DNA from 2 places in the Mesorhizobium sp. GW821-FHT04C10 genome. Region 2 is predicted to be linked to the other one. Evidence: predicted binding sites of a transcription regulator. Region 2 holds the regulator's gene; the other holds the start of a gene.
The links. The regulator LexA, encoded in region 2, represses DNA repair genes until DNA is damaged. The targets are predictions, from matches to a motif close to TGTTCNNNNTGTGTTCNG.

Region 1: recA (recombinase RecA) is a predicted target of LexA. The motif match lies at 4,297-4,314, and genes of this name have one in related genera.

The regions. Positions count from the first base shown of each region.
Region 1 covers NZ_JBWKTL010000001.1:4,870,074-4,877,353, reverse strand. The annotation lists gene AC07UC_RS23815 (cysteine desulfurase) at 1-310, shown strand, start outside; gene AC07UC_RS23810 (SUF system Fe-S cluster assembly protein) at 319-711, shown strand; gene sufA (Fe-S cluster assembly scaffold SufA) at 814-1,194, shown strand; gene AC07UC_RS23800 (GFA family protein) at 1,229-1,726, opposite strand; gene AC07UC_RS23795 (TfoX/Sxy family protein) at 1,817-2,140, shown strand; gene AC07UC_RS23790 (pseudouridine-5'-phosphate glycosidase) at 2,151-3,068, opposite strand; gene AC07UC_RS23785 (carbohydrate kinase family protein) at 3,146-4,090, opposite strand; gene recA (recombinase RecA) at 4,372-5,472, shown strand; gene alaS (alanine--tRNA ligase) at 5,848-7,280, shown strand, end outside.
Region 2 covers NZ_JBWKTL010000001.1:4,449,778-4,457,057, forward strand. The annotation lists gene AC07UC_RS21555 (ComEC/Rec2 family competence protein) at 1-1,756, shown strand, start outside; gene lexA (transcriptional repressor LexA) at 1,750-2,487, opposite strand; gene AC07UC_RS21565 (threonine ammonia-lyase) at 2,839-3,813, opposite strand; gene AC07UC_RS21570 (GntR family transcriptional regulator) at 3,810-4,583, opposite strand; gene AC07UC_RS21575 (ABC transporter substrate-binding protein) at 4,737-5,723, shown strand; gene AC07UC_RS21580 (ABC transporter ATP-binding protein) at 5,781-6,560, shown strand; gene AC07UC_RS21585 (ABC transporter permease) at 6,566-7,280, shown strand, end outside.

The DNA of each region.
Region 1 (7,280 bases), 420 kb from region 2:
TGAGGAAGACCTCAAGACTTACGCCCATGAGCGGCTGCGCACCATCAACTCGCTGCGCATCTTCGGCGATGCGCCCGGCAAGGGCGCGATCATCTCCTTCGAACTGCAAGGCATTCATGCCCATGACGTGTCGATGGTGATAGACAGGCAGGGCGTGGCAGTGCGGGCGGGCACCCATTGCGCCCAGCCGCTGTTGAAACGCTTTGGCGTAACCTCCACATGCAGGGCATCGTTCGGCATGTATAATACCAGGGCCGAAGTCGACGCTTTGGCCGAGGCGCTTGAAAAAGCGCGAAAGTTCTTTGGGTGATGACGACCATGGACGATGTGAGCACAACCGCAGAGACCGCGCCGGAAACGGCTGCAAATGGCATCGTATCGGCCTCGGCCATCCCCGCCGACGAACTGGCGCGGCTGACCGACGATATCGTCTCGGCGCTGAAGACGGTCTATGACCCGGAAATCCCGGCCGACATCTACGAGCTTGGCCTCGTCTACAAGATCGACATCGAGGACGACCGCTCGGTCAAGATCGACATGACGCTGACCGCACCGGGCTGCCCGGTGGCCGGCGAGATGCCTGGCTGGGTGGAAAACGCCGTCGGCGCCGTCGAAGGCGTGTCCGGCGTCGAGGTCAACATGACCTTCGACCCGCCCTGGTCGCCCGACCGCATGTCGGAAGAGGCACAGGTGGCGGTGGGCTGGTACTAGTGTCGAGGTTGGTACACTTGCGCCAGTGGTAAAACTTCACCATTTTAGGTGAGGAATCATTCGGCAGGCCTTGAACCTGCATGGAATGGAGAAGGAAAGAGAATGGGACGCTTCGCCGTCATCACGATGACCGAAAAGGCCGCCGACCGGGTGCGCGAGATCGTGGCCACCCGTGACAACGCGCATGGCATTCGCCTCGGCATCAAGAAGGGCGGCTGCGCCGGCATGGAATACACGGTCGACCTTGTGACCGAACCCAACACCAAGGACGACCATATCGAGCGCGACGGCGCCCACGTCTATGTCGCGCCGGAGGCGGCCCTTTTCCTGTTCGGTACCGAGATGGATTTCGAGCAGACGACGCTGCGCACCGGCTTCACCTTCCACAATCCGAACCAGAGTTCTGCTTGCGGCTGCGGCGAATCCGTCGAACTGAAGCCGGCGGATCTCAAGGCGCTGGCAGAGGCACGCGCCTCGGCCTGATCTTTCCTTCGCCCTGCTTACGGGGCGAAGAACACTACTCCACCCACATACCCGTCCGCTTGTGCCAGTCGGCGATCGATTCTTCCGGATAGACGTCGAACACCTTGTCGCGCTTGCCGATCTCGGGTTCGACCCAGTTCGCCTTGTATTTTAGCATCAGGTGCACCTTTTCTGGTGGTGTCGGCAGGTCGCTGTCGATCGCCGAGGCGAAGGGATGCACCAGTTCCGGCCAGGTCGGATCGTAGAGCCAGAGCGCCGACCCGCATTTGCGGCAGAAATTGCGTTCGCCGGTCGAGACCTCGCAATGGGGATGTTCGTCGTCCTCGATCTCGGCACGGTAGACGCCAAGGCTCCTCTTGCCCCTGATGTTCAGCGTTTCGTAGTCGGCGCCGAGATTGATGGCGAAACCGCCGCCGCCCTGCTGCTTGCGGCAGATCGAGCAGTAGCAAAGCATGAACGGCACCGGCGTGTGGCTTTCCACCTCGAAACGCACGGCGTTGCAGCGGCAGGATCCCTTGAGCAGAAGCGGCATGACAAAAAACTCCGACGGAATGATCTCAACCTGTCAGCATGATCTTGGTTGCGCGATGACAATGTCAAATGCCGGTGACATGATCGCGGCATGGACAATGAACGCATCGCCGAACTGTTCGCCGGCCTCGGCCCGGTCAGCATCCGCAGGCTGTTCGGCGGCAAGGGCATCTATTTCGACGGCGTCATCGTCGCCATCGTGCTGCGCGGAGAATTGCTGCTGAAGGCCGACGAGCAAAGCGCGCCCGACTTCGAAGCCGAGGGCTGCAAGCAATGGACCTATACCGGCTCGCGCCACGGCAAGCTGGTCGCCATGCCCTATTGGAGCATTCCCGACAGTGCCTTTGACGACCCGGACGAGATGACGGTGTGGGCACGGCGCGCCTGTGAGGCTGGAAGGCGCGCCGGCAAATAGCCGCGCGAACCTACAGCGCCTTTGCTATCTCGGCCGCCAGCCTCGCATTGTTTTCGACCAGCGCGATGTTGGTCTTCAGGCTGCGGCCGCCGGTGAGCTCCAGGATCTTCGACAGCAGGAACGGCGTCACCGCCTTGCCGGTCACGTGCAGAGCCTCGGCGGCCTTTTGCGCCGCTTCGATGTAGCCCGCCATCTCCTCGGCCGGGATTTCGTGGTTCTGCGGCACCGGGTTGGCGATCAGCATGCCGCCGCCGAGCCCCAGCGCAGCCCGGGTCTGGTAGAAATGCGCGATGTCTTCAGGCTTGTACAAGGTGAGAGGCGCGCGGAACGGCGACTGCCGCGACCAGAAGGCGGGCATGGTCTCGCAGCCATGGCCGATGACAGGCACGCCGCGCGTCTCCAGAACTTCCAGAGTTTTTTCGATGTCGAGGATGGCTTTGGCGCCGGCCGAGACGACGATGACCGGCGTGCGCGCCAGTTCGTCGAGGTCGGCGGAAATGTCAAAGCTCTTTTCAGCGCCCTTGTGCACGCCGCCAATGCCGCCGGTGGCGAACACTTTTATCCCGACCATATGGGCGGCGATCATCGTCGCGGCGACCGTGGTGCCCCCGGTGCGCCCTTGCGCGACGGCGAAGCCGATGTCGGCGCGCGACAGCTTCATGGCGTCGCCGGTCATGGCCAGCGATTCGCGCTCGCCGTCGGAAAGACCGATCTTTATGCGTCCGCCGACCACGGCGATCGTTGCCGGCACGGCACCACCGTCGCTGATGATCTTCTCGACGTTCGCCGCCATGGCGCCATTGTCGGGGTAGGGCATGCCATGGGTGATGATGGTGCTTTCCAGCGCCACCACCGGCCGGCCGGCGGCCAGGGCTTGCGCCACCGGCGCGTGGATATCGATGAAGGGGCGGGCGGTTTCCGGGGTCATCTCAGGTCTCCAATCCGGTGTGCATGCATCCATCAAGGTGCGCGCGGCGGCACTCCGGTACTATGAATTTGCCGGTCTCATGCCACTTCCTGCACATCGGGCACAAGGGCCAGCGCTTCCATGAAGGCGGCCGCGGTGAAATCGGGAACGGCGTCGGCGCTCTCGATGGCCAGCGTTGCCGCGGCGACACCTTCCCGCAACGCCGCCCGCAAGGGCATGCCGCGCAGCAAGGCGGCGACCGTTGCCCCCGCCAGCGCATCTCCCGCGCCGGTGACGTCCACAACTTTCCTCGGGGCGGGCGGCATGATGGCAAACATGCCGTCGCGATCAAAACCCAGCACCGGGCCGCTGCCCGCCGTCACCACCGCGCTGGTGAGGCCGGCGCGCTTCAAACCGTCAACGATGCCCCGCTGGGAAGCCGCGCCGTCCAGGCCTGCCAGCGCGAGGGCCTCGCGCTGGTTCATGAAGACGACGGCCAGATTGCCGAGCACCGGCTTCAGGCGCACGATCTTGGCCGGCGAAATGGCAATGGCGAATACGGGCTTGCCGGCGGCAAGCGAAACCAGCCGCTCCAGTGCCGCTGATGGCAGATTGGCGTCACACAGGATGGCGTCGGCGGCCAAGATCGCCTCCCGCACCTTGGATCGGCGGATCTGCTTGGGAAACGCCAGATCGTACAGCGCCATGTCGGCAAAGCCGACTATCAACTCGCCTTCGCGATCGATCAACGCGGTATAGCTCGGTGTCGTGCGGTCGAGGAACACCGCCGACAGATCGGCGATCCCTGCCTTGGCTATGGCGCGGGAAACGGTGTCGCCCGCCGCATCGCCGCCCCGCATCGACAGCAGCGAAGCGGAGACGCCGCGCAGCACTGTGCTGCGCAGCGCGTTGAAGACGCCGCCGCCGACATCCTCGCGCATCGTGCCGGGGTTGGACGCGGCCGGCACGTAGAGGCCGGACACCTGGCCGCGCCGGTCGATATGGGCCCCGCCCACGGCAAGTATCTCTGCGGATTTCACCATGGCGGCGATATGACCTTTGTTGTTGCAGCCGCACAAGCGCTAGGCTGCGCGACAGAGCTTCGCATGCAAGGCAGCGATTCGGCAGGCCGGGACAGCGGTGCCGGCTGGCCTAATGCGAGGTGGGTTGCTGCCCGCGTTTCTGGGACGAAAAAAGAACAAATCCGGATATCGCTTGTTTTTCAAATGCTTGTTGCCTCTTGCCAAATGAGAACAAAAAAGGTACAAAATGCCAGGGATTACGGATTGTCCGGCCTTCATTGACGACCAAGGGGTGATGTATCATGGCTCAGAATTCTTTGCGGCTTGTAGAGGATAAGGCAGTGGACAAATCAAAGGCTCTGGATGCGGCGCTGTCGCAAATCGAGCGGGCTTTCGGCAAGGGCTCGATCATGCGGCTCGGCGCCAACGAGCAGGTCGTCGAGATCGAAACGGTGCCGACCGGTTCGCTCGGCCTCGACATCGCGCTCGGCGTTGGTGGCCTGCCGCGCGGCCGCATCATCGAGATCTACGGGCCCGAAAGCTCGGGCAAGACGACGCTGGCGCTGCATACTGTGGCCGAAGCCCAGAAGAAGGGCGGCATCTGCGCCTTCGTCGATGCCGAGCATGCGCTCGATCCGGTCTATGCCCGCAAGCTCGGTGTCGATCTGGAAAACCTGCTGATCTCGCAGCCCGACACCGGCGAGCAGGCGCTGGAGATCTGCGACACGCTGGTGCGTTCCGGTGCCATCGACGTGCTGGTGGTCGATTCGGTCGCGGCGCTGACGCCGCGCGCCGAAATCGAGGGCGAGATGGGCGATTCGCTGCCCGGCCTGCAGGCCCGCCTGATGAGCCAGGCGTTGCGCAAACTGACCGCCTCGATCTCGCGCTCCAACACCATGGTCATCTTCATCAACCAGATCCGCATGAAGATCGGCGTCATGTTCGGTTCGCCCGAGACCACGACCGGCGGCAACGCGCTGAAATTCTATGCATCGGTGCGCCTCGACATCCGCCGCATCGGCTCGGTCAAGGATCGCGACGAGGTCGTCGGCAACCAGACCCGCGTCAAGGTCGTCAAGAACAAGTTGGCGCCGCCCTTCAAGGTGGTCGAGTTCGACATCATGTATGGCGAGGGCGTGTCCAAGACCGGCGAACTGGTCGATCTCGGCGTCAAGGCCGGCGTGGTCGAGAAGTCGGGTGCCTGGTTCTCCTACAATTCGCAGCGTCTCGGCCAGGGCCGCGAAAATGCAAAACTGTTCCTGCGCGACAATCCCGATACCGCGCGCGAGATCGAACTGGCACTGAGACAGAATGCCGGTCTGATCGCCGAGAAATTCCTCGAGAATGGTGGCTCCGAAGGCAACGGCGACGACGGTTTTGAGGACGAAGCCGGCGCGATGTAAGGCAACGGCCAGAGTTCGGCCATAAAGTCGGCTTATGACCTGATGCTTAAGTAATCGAGTTCTTTAGTACCGCGTTCAAAACCGCTGGCCTTCGAGCCGGCGGTTTTTGTTTTTGGGCGGTGTGGAGCCGGCCTGATAAGCTCCTGAAGCGCTTCGCGCCTGAGTGGATTCACGCGACGCGCTTCAGGTCTTTATTCTCATGCATGTCGCTCTGCCAAAACCGAGGTCGTTTTGGGCGACGTGCATTGGATTGGCCTAATTCCGTGTTTCTGGACAGGGTGCGGTGTGCCCGCTAAAAGGCCAAGTCAATCTTCTAAAAAGCAGAGACCAGTTTCCGCCGGCCGCGCCGGCGGTTTTCGCGAAAAGGCAGCAGTCATGAGTGGCGTGAACGAGATTCGGTCGACATTTCTCGACTATTTCCGCAAGGAGGGCCACGAGGTCGTGGCCTCGAGCCCGCTCGTGCCGCGCAACGATCCGACATTGATGTTCACCAATGCCGGCATGGTGCAGTTCAAGAACGTCTTCACCGGTTTGGAGAAGCGGTCCTATTCGCGCGCCACCACCGCCCAGAAGAGCGTTCGCGCCGGCGGCAAGCACAACGACCTCGACAATGTCGGCTACACCGCGCGCCACCTGACCTTCTTCGAGATGCTCGGCAATTTCTCCTTTGGCGACTATTTCAAGGAGCGCGCCATCGAGCTTGCCTGGAACCTGATCACCAAAGAGTTCGGGCTGAAGAAGGACAAGCTGCTGGTCACCGTCTACCACACGGACGATGAGGCGGCGGGCTTCTGGAAGAAGATCGCCGGTTTCTCGGACGATCGCATCATCCGCATCCCGACCTCGGATAATTTCTGGGCGATGGGCGACACCGGTCCTTGCGGGCCGTGCTCGGAAATCTTCATCGATCGTGGTGAGCACATCTGGGGTGGCCCTCCCGGCAGCCCGGAAGAGGATGGCGACCGGTTCCTCGAATTCTGGAACCTGGTGTTCATGCAATATGAGCAGGTGACGAAGGAGGAGCGCATCGACCTGCCGCGTCCGTCGATCGACACCGGCATGGGCCTGGAGCGCATGGCGTCCATCCTGCAAGGCGTGGAAAGCGTTTTCGAGACCGACCTGTTCCGTCACCTCATCGATGCGGCGTCTTCCGCGCTTGGGCGCGCTCCGGATGCCGAAACGGTCGCGTCTTACCGTGTCATTGCCGATCATTTGCGCTCGTCCTCCTTCCTGGTCGCCGACGGCGTGCTGCCGTCGAACGAAGGCCGTGGCTATGTGCTGCGCCGCATCATGCGCCGCGCCATGCGCCACGCGCAGTTGCTCGGGGCGAGCGAGCCTCTGATGTGGAAGCTGGTGCCGGCTCTGGTGCGCGAGATGGGCCAGGCCTATCCCGAATTGCTGCGCGGCGAACAGTTGATCACGGAAACGCTGAAGCTCGAGGAGACGCGCTTCCGCAAGACGCTGGTGCGCGGCCTCGGCCTGCTCTCCGAGGCGACGGAAACGCTGCATGCCGGCGACATGCTGGATGGCGAGACGGCCTTCAAACTCTACGACACCTACGGCTTCCCGCTCGACCTGACGCAGGACGCGCTGCGCCAGCGCAGCATCTCGGTCGATCTTGCCGGCTTCACCAATGCGATGGAGCAGCAGAAGGCCGAGGCGCGCAAGCACTGGACGGGGTCTGGCGAGGCCGCGACCGAGACGGTGTGGTTCTCGGTGCGCGAACAGACCGGCGCCACCGAATTCCTCGGCTACGAGACTGAAGCTGCGGAAGGCCTCATCCAGGCGTTGGTGCGGGACGGCAAGAC
Region 2 (7,280 bases):
TGCCAAACTGCTGCCGCCGACCGGTCCGGTGCGGCCGGACAGCTACGATTTCTCCTTCGACAGCTACTTTGCCGGCATCGGTGGCAGCGGCTTCTTTCTCGGCAATCCAAGAATCGTCACCGCCGACGACGATGAGATGCCGCTGTCTGCCCGCCTGTTTTCAGGGATAGAAAATGCCCGCGAAGCCATCGCCGACCATATCAGGAGCGTTGTTGGCGGTGCCGAAGGTGAGATCGCGGCAGCGCTGATCGTTGGCGTGCGCGCCGGCATTCCCAATGAAATCAACGAAGCGATGCGGCGCACCGGCATCTATCACATCATCTCCATTTCGGGACTGCATATGGCGCTGGTCGCCGGCACCATCATGGGTCTGCTGCGCGGTGCCTTCGCGCTGTTCCCGGATTTCTCCGCACGCCGGCCGGTGAAGAAATATGCGGCCGCCGCGGCACTGTTCTCGATCGCCGCCTACCTCATCATCTCAGGCGTCGTCGTTGCAGCCGAGCGCAGTTTCATCATGCTGGCGGTGATGCTGATTGCCGTATTGTTCGATCGCGCGGCGCTGACCATGCGCAATCTGGCGATCTCGGCGATCGCCGTCATCGTGGTGTCGCCGCACGAAGTTGTCGGCCCGAGCTTCCAGATGTCGTTCGCCGCAACGGCCGCGCTGGTCGGCGCCTATGCCGGCTGGGCGGATCACCGTGCGGGAAAGGCAAGACCGCCACCGCCAAAGCGGTCCCTGCCGGGGTTCCTGACGCGAAGATTCCTGCTGGCGACGGGCGGGTTGGCGATGACCTCCATCATTGCCGGCTGCGCCACGGCGCTGTTTGCCATCTGGCATTTCCAGCGTGTGTCACCGCTCAGCCTGTTCGCCAATCTCGCCGTCATGCCTATCGTGTCACTGATTGTCATGCCTTTCGCTGTTCTCAGTTCTCTTGCGATGCCCTTTGGTGCCGATGGTCCCTTTCTCTACGTGATGGGCAAGGGCCTGACCGTGATGATCTCCATATCGGCGTGGATATCGGAACGCTCCCCCGTCGATGCGATCGGGCTGATTTCACAACACTCCGTGCTGCTGGTGACGATTGCCCTGGTCATCGCGACGATGGCGACGACATGGCTGCGGCTCGCGGCAGTGCCATTCGCGCTCGCCGGCCTGTTGACCGTGTCTGATACGCGCATGCCGGATGTGCTGATCTCCGAAGACGCGCGGCTGGTCGCGGTGCCGATCGGCGGTGGCGAACTCGCGGTCAGCCGAGCTCGGCCGAACGAATTCACCGTCGACAATTGGAATCGCGCGTTGGTGTCCGAAACCATTGTCACACCGGAGATGTTCAACAAGGCGGACGGGCAATTCGACATTGCCGATGTCGTCAATCTACCGCCAGGGGCACCGTTCTACTGCACGGAAGGCATCTGTCTCGCCCGGCATCCGTCTGGCGCGATCATCGCGCATGTCGAAGACCGCAAGGCTACCTGGAAGGCCTGCGGCTTCGCCGACCTGATCGTTGTCAATGACGCGACGGGCTACGATGCCTGCCACAACCCGCTGGTCCTCGTCATCACCAAGCGGCAACTTGCACGCAAGGGCAGTGCCGCCGTCTTCTTTGACCGCCAATCGGCGACCGGTCCGCCAACCGTCAGCTTCGCCGTGGACGGGCCGTATCGGCCCTGGCACGAGCAACGAAAGTTTTCGCGTGAGGCGAGGGGGCTGCCACCCTATCAAAAAGCCGAAACGCCGGCTGCTCCTGCTCAGTAGCGCCTGATCAGCCCGACCAGCTTGCCTTGCACCTTGACCCTATCCGGCCCGAAAATGCGTGTCTCGTAGGCCGGGTTGGCGGCCTCAAGGGCAATCGAGGCGCCCTTGCGGCGGAACCGTTTCAAGGTCGCTTCCTCCTCGTCGACCAGCGCCACGACGATCTCGCCCGGGCTCGCCGTATCGGCGTTGCGGATAATGACCGTGTCGCCATCGAAGATGCCGGCCTCGATCATCGAGTCGCCCTTGACCTCCAGCGCATAGTGCTCGCCACCCATGATCATGTCCGGCGGCACCGAGATCGAATGCGTCTGATGCTGGATCGCATCGATCGGCACGCCGGCGGCGATACGGCCCATCACCGGGATCGACACGGCGGAGACCGCGTCGTCGTCATTGCCGGCAGAAGGCAAGCGCGACGGCGCCGGCTTGATCTGGCGGCCGAGGCCGCCTTGACCGAGACTGCCCTGAATGACACTCGGCGAGAATTTCTTTGCGGCGTTGAGGCCGGGCGCGATCGAATCCGGCAGCCGCAGCACTTCCAATGCCCGCGCCCGGTTGGGCAGCCGCCTGATAAAGCCGCGTTCCTCCAGTGCCGTGATCAGGCGATGGATCCCTGACTTGGAGGCGAGATCGAGCGCTTCCTTCATCTCGTCAAAGGAGGGCGGGATACCGCTTTCCTTCAGCCGTTCATGGATGAACATCAGAAGTTCATGTTGCTTGCGCGTCAGCATGGCGCCCCCCAGGCATTGAACGAAGGGTGTGAATCGGAATCGAAAAACAAACCCAGAACAAACACTATCTGTTCCAGTTGTGTTCCGCAACTGTTTAAAGTTTAGTGAATTTGTTAAGGCATCTGAAATTATCCGCTGCCGGCAGTGGGCAGCAATCGACCACCTCCGCGCCAAGGCGAGCATTGAAATCATTTTGGTTAATGGCCTGTGGTCCACCCTCTTGTCCCGCTTGGCATCAGCGTTTGAAGGGCATTCACAGGGCGGATTGCAGGGGCCAATCGATCCATTTCGAGCGGAACGAAACGAAATCAAAACGCCAACAATCGCTGGCTATCCGGGGATAGAACGCGTTCAGGCTTCCGGCATCGCTCCGCCCAGAATCTGCGCATAGGCGCCGGCATCGATATTGCCGCCGGAGATAACGCAGACGACGTTGCCGGTTGCCCGCTCGCTGCGGAGCGCGGCGGCGAGCGAGGCGGCACCCGCGCCTTCGGCCACGATCTTTGCCTTCGAGAACAACAGGCGCATCGCTTCCGTGACCTGATCGAGGCTGACGGCAATGGCGCCGTCGATAGACTGGCTTGCCAATGGCCATAGGCCGGGCACCAGCGATGGGCCGCCTATGCTCTTGATGAAGGAGGGGCGCGTCTCGATCTCGACAATGCGTCCGGCCGCCAGCGCCGCCGTGACCGGAGCCGCATTCTCATCCTCGACGGCGAAGACCTTCGTCTGGCTCCGCATCGCCTTGACCGCACTGGCGACACCGGTTGTCATGCTCCCTCCGCCATAAGGTGTCAGGACGCAATCGACCTCGGGCAGATCTTCGGCGATCTCGAGGCCAATGGTCGCGTTGCCGGCAAGCACCGCCTGGTCGGTGACCGGGTTCACCAGGAGTTCCGCGCCCTCCGGCCGCTCCGTTCCGATGATGTGGCGCCACCATGTCTCGTGCGAGACGAAGCGCACGTCGCCACCAAGGCCGCGGACCCCGTCGATCTTGGTCTGGGGTGCATCGGCATACATGTAGGCGGCCACCGGAACGCCAAGCGCCCGTGCCGCCCAGGCCATTCCGTAGGCCATGTTGCCGGAACTGATGGTCGCAACGCCATGCCTGAGTTCATCGGCATCGCGGCAGAGCAAGGCATTGAGCGCCGGCCTGATCTTGAAGGCGCCAATGGGCGACAATGTCTCGAGCTTGAGGAATATCCGCTGATCGGCACGACCGAGATCGAGGCGCAGCAGCGGCGTGCGCGGCAACCAGGCGGCCAGCCTGTCACGGGCCGCGACCACCTCATCGAGAGTCGGACGTCGCGGAAGCGCTGAAGTCATCCCGAAATTGCCTTCAGGCTGCCGGCGCGTGCGGTGTAGTTGTTCGCGCCGCCGTCCTCGCTGTGAACGTAGACATGCAGCGTGTAGCCGATATGCGCCGTCATCAGCGCCTTTGCCCGCTCGACATCGCGATCGAGGGCCGCTTCCATGATCGCGGTGTGATGCTCGATCGCGATCGCCTCGCGCAGGGCGTCCATTGCCTCGCCATAGCCATCCTTGAGGCCGGCGGCCGCCCGCAATGTCGGCGCCAGGCCGAGAAAACGATGATGCCGCCGCAACTGATCGGCGATTGTCGAACGGAAGCGCAACAGCCAGTTGGACGTCGCAGCACTCAGCAGTGCCGCGTGAAAGGCCTCGTGGCTCTCGTCCCATTGATCGACGGCCGCATCCGAGGGGTCGTCGACCGCGGTCTTGCAGCGGGAGAGCCGGTAGTGGGCGGTGACAACCGCGTCCTCCCATTCCCTGCCGCCTTTCTCGATCGATTCCAGGAACAGCGGCATCTCCACAACCATCCTTGCACGAGCCAGGTCCTCGAGCTCGGCCCGCGACACCGGAGCCACGGCAAAGCCGCGATTGCTGATGGCGGTAACCAGGCGCTCGGCTTCAAGTCGAGACAAGGCTTCACGCAGCGGTGTCCAGCCGACGCCGTATAGACCGCGCAGCGCGCTCAGTTTGAGCGGTGCGCCCGGCATGAGGCGTGTGGTCAGGATATCGCGCCGCAGCAGCTGATAGGCCGCCTCGGTTTTCGTGGAGTTGTTCTGATCCTGCATCGCGATCCGTCCATCGTCGGCATGCGAAAATTATATATGATGGCGGCCCATGGCAAGAATTATATATAATGTTTGACAGGTGGCGACGGACTGACCATGATCGCCACAGTTGCCGTCCCGATAAGCGGCGCTGATCAAATCTGGGAGGAAATGATGTTGAAGTCGAAATCCGCTTGGCTGTCGGGATTGGCCCTGGCAGGCGCGTTGATGGTCAGCGCGGGGAGTGCCGCCGCCGACCAGATTCGCATCGGCATCGCCAATTTCGGCGAGCATCCGCAGCTCAACGCCGCCATAGCCGGCTTCAAGAAGGCGCTGACCGACAATGGCTTTGTCGAGGGCAAAGATGTCGTCTACACGGAGAGCCATACCAATTTCGATGCATCGCTGGTGCCGCAGATGATCGCCAAGCTGCAGGCGGAGCAGCCCAAGCTGATCTACACCATCACCACGCCGGTCTCGCAGATCGCCAAGAAGGCGCTTGCCGGTTCCGGCATTCCGATCGTCTTTGCCGCCGTCACCGATCCGGTCGCGGCCAAGCTGGTGCCGTCGTGGGACGCCGGAGACGAAGGCATGACCGGCGCCAGCGATCTGCAGGACGTCGCCGCTGTCATGGCCTTCACCAAGAAGCTGCTGCCGAACGCCAAGCGCTTCGGCGTGCCTTACAATCCAGGCGAGGCCAATGACGTTGCCTTGGTCGAGAAGATCAAGGCGGCCGCACCGGCGGCCGGTTTCGAAGTCGTCGAAGTCGGCGTCGACAACGTCAATGACATCCAGCAGCGCATCGCCGCGCTCGCCGGCAAGGCAGACGTGATCTACGGACCGGCTTCGAACCTGATCCAGCCGGCGATCGCCGCTGTCTCCGCGGCGGCTCGCCAGGCCGGAATCCCGATCGTCAACTCCGATGACAGCGCGGTCCGCAATGGCACGGTGCCGGCAAGCTTCGCGGTCAATTACACGCAGGTCGGCGTCAACGCCGGCAACATCGCCGCCGAAATCCTCAAGGGCAAGGATCCCAAGACGATCGCGCCGTCGCGCCCGGCCTACAAGGATCACATGGCAACGATTTCCCGCAAGGCGATGGCCGCGTTCGGCATCGAGATACCGGCGTCGATGGCCGATTGCGGCTGCATCGTCGACTGACATCGGCACTGAAGGATGACGGCGCCGGCGCCGTCATCCTGAGGTCAGGGAGGAACGATGCTCGAGATCCGATCCGCGCGCAAAGTATTCTACAAGGGCCAGGCCGACGAGAAGATCGCGCTGGACGGTCTCAGCCTGTCGCTGGCCACGGGCGAGTTCGGCATCGTTATCGGCTCCAACGGAGCCGGCAAGAGCAGCATGCTCAATGCCATTTCCGGAGCTCTTGTCCTGGATTCCGGCAAAATCCTGATCAATGGCGCCGATGTGACAGCCATGCCGGTGTACAAACGGGCGACAAGACTGGCGCGCGTCTTCCAGGATCCGATGCGCGGCACAGCCGCCAGCATGACGGTGGCGGAGAACATGCTGCTGGCCGACCTGCGCAGCCAAAAACGCACGCTGCGGCAAGGGCTGAACGCCACGCGGCTAACGTCCTACAAGGAGCGCCTGTCGATATTGGGCCTCGGCCTTGAAAATCGCCTCGATACCCGTGTCGACCTGCTCTCGGGCGGACAGCGTCAGTCGCTGTCGCTGATCATGGCCGTCGGCGGATCGCCGGATTTGCTGCTGCTCGACGAGCATACGGCCGCGCTCGACCCGCGCACAGCCGAGATCGTCATGCAAGCGACGGTGCGCGCCGTCAACGCGCTGAAGCTGACCACCCTGATGGTGACCCACAACATGCAACACGCCGTCGACTATGGCAGCCGGGTGATCATGCTCGATGCGGGCCGGGTCCTGCTTGAGGTCACTGGCGAGGAGAAGGCGAGGGTCACGGTCATCGACCTGATCGGCCATTTTTCGGTCAAGACCGACCGCATGTTGCTGGCGAGCTGATCATCATGGGCTTTGTTCAGGAGGTTCTCACCAGCTTCGTCGCGATCATACCGGTCACGTTGGCGCAAAGCCTGATCCTGGCCTTCGTCGTACTCGGGATCATGATCCCGTTTCGCATGCTGAATTTTCCCGACCTAACCAGCGAAGGCGCGTTTCCGCTGGGTGGCTGCGTCTGTGGCGTGCTGCTGGCTGCCGGCGTATCACCGCTGGCGGCCATCGTGGTTGCGTTCGCGGCGGGCTTCGCGGCGGGTTGCTGCACCGCCTTCATCCACCTGCGTTTCCGCATCCACACGCTTCTCGCGGGCATCCTGATGATGACGATGCTCTACAGCATCAACCTTCGCATCATGGGCAAGTCCAACCTCTCCGTCTTCGGCTCGCCCACCGTGTTCGACTGGGTGCCGTTCGCGCGGCCGGGTTTTCCGGCCAGCAAGATCGTTGTCGCCGGCTTCATCGCGCTCATCGTCTTCCTTGCGCTCTATATGTTTTTCAGGACCGAGAAGGGGACTGCCGTGCGTGCCGTGGGCGCCAACCCCGATATGGCCGAGGCTCAAGGCATCAATGTCTGGGCGGCGACCATTGGTGGTGTCGGGCTGGCGAGTGCATTTTCGGCCTCGAGCGGCGCACTGATGGTGCAGTCGCAGGGCTTCGCCGACGTCAATATGGGGCTGGGAATTCTCATCAACGGGCTTGCCGCGCTGATGATCGGCGAGGCGGTCG